Regions from separate parts of the Erysipelothrix piscisicarius genome, predicted to be linked through region 2. Evidence: predicted binding sites of a transcription regulator. Region 2 holds the regulator's gene; the other holds the start of a gene.
The links. Region 2 encodes HrcA, which represses chaperone genes, less so after heat shock. Its sites were predicted from a motif close to TTTTAGCACTNNNNNNNNNNNAGTGCTAAAA; they were not measured.
Positions count from the first base shown of each region.

Region 1: the regulator HrcA is predicted to act here: its motif matches at 1,100-1,130, upstream of htpG (molecular chaperone HtpG).

Region 1 covers NZ_CP034234.1:472,972-475,392, forward strand. The annotation lists gene EEI45_RS02345 (ClC family H(+)/Cl(-) exchange transporter) at 1-1,008, shown strand, start outside; gene htpG (molecular chaperone HtpG) at 1,140-2,421, shown strand, end outside.
Region 2 covers NZ_CP034234.1:1,393,553-1,395,973, forward strand. The annotation lists partial or broken gene dnaK (molecular chaperone DnaK) at 1-311, opposite strand, end outside; gene grpE (nucleotide exchange factor GrpE) at 327-899, opposite strand; gene hrcA (heat-inducible transcriptional repressor HrcA) at 883-1,914, opposite strand; gene rsmD (16S rRNA (guanine(966)-N(2))-methyltransferase RsmD) at 2,018-2,421, opposite strand, start outside.

The DNA.
Region 1 (2,421 bases), 800 kb from region 2:
GTTCATCATAATTTCTCGCCACTTGTTCTTCTAACGACACTTGCGGCAACGACAACAGCAAATTTTATTTCACTTTACTTTTTTGGTTTAAGACCAATCCTATCGTTTGGATATTTACAAACATTTGAATTGAAGCATTATGGATTCTTAGTGTTCTTAGGTGTGCTTTTAGGTGTAGCGGGCTTTATCTACCAAAAAGTCGTTCTCTGGATACCTACGGTCTACAGCAAGCTCAAAAAAATGCCACCATATTTTTACGGAGTTATTCCATTTATCCTCGTAATTCCGATTGGTTATTTTTATCCACACTTAATTGGAGGAGGGAGTGATATTATTCATCTTCTTGCGGAGAATCCTTTTGGACTTTCCACACTCATTTCAATCTTTATTCTAAGATTTATATTCTCGATGATTTCTTATGGTTCTGGTCTACCAGGAGGTATATTTTTACCAATTCTTTCTCTTGGTTCCTTGTTAGGGGCAATATATGGTGTATTTTTAACGACACAGTTTGGCTTCGATCCGAACCTTTTAAAATCATTTATTGTGATTGCAATGGCAGGGTACTTTACCGCCATTGGTAAAGCACCGCTCACGGCAATTGTGCTAATCACTGAGATGGTTGGTAATTTTGATCAACTGATGCCGATGGCGGTTGTTTCTTTGGTTGCTTATGTCATTTCGGATTTATGTGGGGGAGAACCTGTGTATGAAGCGATGTTGGAACGTTTGGTGGGAGAACGGGAACCCAATATTACCGGTCAAAAAGTTATTGTTGAACTGTGTGTGCACGTTGAAAGTGCTCTTGACGGTTGCATGGTTCGCGATGTTAGTTGGCCAAGATCAAGTCTTTTGACAGGGATAAGTCGGGGAGACCATGAATTTATTCCACATGGAGATAGTATTATTTGTGCGGGTGATACATTAATGATTTTAACTAATCGTGATTCAAGCGCAGAAGTACGTGAGTATCTTTCCAGTTACGTAGGGGTTAAAAAACCAGTTTAGGACTGGTTTTTTAATGGACTTATTTATTATTAGGGTTAAAGCACTAAAAAAATTCTCAAACCCGTTGACAAAATACAAGAATGCGATATGATATTAGCAATTAACGAATTAGAGTGCTAAGGAGGAATAGAATGGCTCGAACAAAACAATTTAAAGCTGAATCAAAAAGGCTACTGGACTTAATGATTAATTCTATCTATACAAACAAGGAAATTTTCTTGCGAGAACTCATATCAAATGCGAGTGATGCGGAAGATAAACTTTACTATAAATCTTTGCAGGATACCTCGATTGAAATCAGTAAAGACGATCTAAAAATAGAAATTGAATTGGATGAGGAGAACCGTACCTTAACCATTCATGACTATGGTATTGGTATGACTGAAAAAGAATTAGAAACTTATCTGGGGACAATTGCGAAAAGTGATTCGCATGCCTTTAAAAAAGCGCTTGAGGAAGGTGATGATGCGGTTGACGTCATTGGCCAATTCGGTGTGGGTTTCTACTCTGCGTTTATGGTAAGTGATCACGTTGATGTTATCTCAAAGGCTTATGGTTCTGAAGCTGCTTATAAGTTTAGCTCGGATGGATTAGATGGATTTAAAATTGAAGCAGCAGAACGGGAAAAACACGGAACCACAATCGTATGTAAGATTAAAGACAATACGGATGACGAATTTTATGAACGATTTATTGATGAGTACACAATCAAGAATTTAATCAAAACATATTCAGATTACATTCGTTATCCAATTGAAATGAAAGTAGAAGACGAAGTCGAAGTTTTAAACTCAATGATTCCAATTTGGAAACGATCCAAAAATGATGTTACTGAGGAAGCATTAAATCAATTCTATAGAGATAAATTCAATGATTATGATGATCCATTTAAAACAATTCAGATGAAAGTTGAAGGAAACCCTTCTTTCGATGCATTACTGTTTATTCCCAAACATGTTCCAATGGATTTCTACTCACAATCCTTTGAACCCGGACTCCAACTTTACAGTCGTGGCGTGTTTATCATGGATCACAGCAAGTCTTTAATTCCGGAAGAATTCCGATTTGTAAGAGGACTTGTGGATTCACCTGATTTAAATCTAAATATTTCACGTGAAATCCTACAACATGATCGACAACTTGCTGCGATTTCAAAACGAATTGAACGAAAGATCAAAAGCGAACTAGAGCTAATGATGAAAAACGATCGTGAATCGTATGAATCATTCTGGAAAAACTTTGGTCTTTCAATCAAATATGGTATTTACACGTCTTACGGATCAAAAAGCGATGCCTTAAAGGATCTTGTCCTCTTTAAGAGTTCACAGGGTGATGATTTGGTAGCGTTCAAAGAATATATGGAACGTATGAAAGAAGATCAAGAAGAAATCTATTATGTTTCTGGTGAAAACG
Region 2 (2,421 bases):
TAATCTTCTGCATAGCTCTTCATATAGCCTAAGATCATTGCTGAGATTTCTTCTGGTGTATACTCTTTTCCTTCAAGTGTAACTTTTTCGCCTGTACCAATTAAACGTTTAACTGATACTGCGGAGTTAGGGTTTGTTACAACTTGACGTTTCGCTGCATCCCCAACAATACGCTCACCATTTTTAAAGCTGACTACAGAAGGTGTTGTACGATTTCCTTCTGGGTTTGTAATTACTTTTGCTTCTCCACCGTCCATTACGGAAACAGCTGAGTTTGTTGTTCCTAAATCAATACCAATAACTTTACTCATAATATATATATCCTCCTATTGACTCACTTTTACAAGACTCGCACGTAGAATGCGATCTTTTAACATATATCCTTTTTGGAATTCTTCAATAACTATATTGGATTCAACACCTTCTTTTTCCCCTGTCATCATTGCTTGATGAATATTTGGATCAAAGGGTTGGTTCAATGCATTAATCGGTTCAACACCTTCTGCTTTAAGCGATGCCATTAACTGATCGTAAATCATTTGTACACCATCTCGTAAAGCCTCATCAGTTGTTTCTTGTTTTAATGCACGTTCCAAATTATCTAACACAGGCAACACATCTGCTGCAAATCCTTGAATACGGTATTTACGCAGTTGATCATGCTCGCGTTGCAGACGTTTTTTTAAATTTTCTGTATCTGCTAACATTTTAAAATAGTCGTTTTTTAACGTTTCAATTTCTTTTCGTAAGGCTTCATTCTCATCAATTGCTTCATCATTTTCAGAAGTATCATTTACTGAGTCTGAAGTTTCAATTTCTTCGCTGTTTGTTGATTCAAGTACTGTTTCATCTTGAACTTCTTCATGCAATTCTTCAGCGGTTTTATTCGTCTTGCTCATCATTGCCACCTTTCCCATACACCGTTTCGATCATCTCCGAAACATAATCCATCAACGAGACAACGCGACTGTATTCCATTCGACTTGGTCCCACAATCATCAACTTATGCTCATGATTATCGAGTAAATTAAACGAACTGGATACAACGGCCATATCATCAACCCAAACAATTTCACTTTGATCGCCTTTTTTAAGACTCAAGTGATTTTGTCCTGTGGATAAGTTACGCCACATTTCACTGTTTTCGAGCATATCCATCATTTCACGAAGTTTCTCTATGTTTGAGAATTCTGGCTGGTATAACATATTTCGTTCACCGCTTAAATAGACTTCGTCTTGAGCAAATTTAATAAATGCTCCTACAAACGCTTCAAAGAGTACCTCATATTTTTCAATTCGTCTTGATAAAATTGGTCTTAAACTTTCCATCTTATCAACAACTTCTGAAAGTGCTGTACCTTTTAATCGTTCATTTAATATTGAAGTACACGCCTCAAGGTCATTCACATCGACTTTACTATCAAAATTAAAAATTCGATGCTCTGCATGCCCTGACTCTGTAACGAACACGGCCATTGCATTAAATTCGCTCAATGGAATTAATTGAACACTTTTCAGTGTTTCATTCATCGCACTGGGACCTAATACAACCGTGGTTAGATTCGTCATCTGTGATAAAATATCACAGCTTTGTCGAATCGCTTCATCAATACCGAGTCGTCGATCGGAGAAAATTTGAGCAATCGCGGTTTCAATCCCGTAATTCTCTTCTTCATCCATGAGGTGTTCTACATAGAATCGATACCCTTTTGTTGAAGGAATGCGTCCACTGGACGTATGTGTCTTTTCCAGTAGTCCTATTTTTTCTAAATCTGACATCTCATTTCGTATTGTCGCAGACGAGTATGATAAGTTATATTTATCGATTAACGTCTTCGAACCCACTGGTTCAGCAGTGTTAATAAACTCTTTAACAATCGCCTTAAATATCTCTATTTTGCGTGGCGTCAACATATTATTCTCGCCTCCTAAACACTCTATTCTTTGTGTCTAGTATTATTCTACACCACGAGTTTAGCACTGTCAACCTTTAAGTGCTAAAAAAATAAAAAAGGACCTAATTGTCCTTTTTGTAGTATCGTACTTTACTTATACCATACTCCTTAACGCAGTCTAGATAAAACCCGTCAATCACATCCGGCAAATCATAGTTCTTATCCGTCTCACAAATTATTAAGCCATCCTCTGCAACCAAACTACGCTTAATAATGATTTTGATAATTTCAAGGGTATGTTCGTATCGATATGGAGGGTCAAGGAAAACAAACTCGAAAAATCCAGATACCGTCTCCAATAATTTCATTGAGTCGCCTTTTTTAAGTTGGACACATCCTTCAAGATCAAAAGTCTTGATGTTATCTCGAATAACGTTATAAGCACGCACATCTTTCTCAAAAACAACTGCATGTTCGATGCCTCGACTGATTGATTCAAGAGCCATAGCTCCCGATCCCCCAAAGA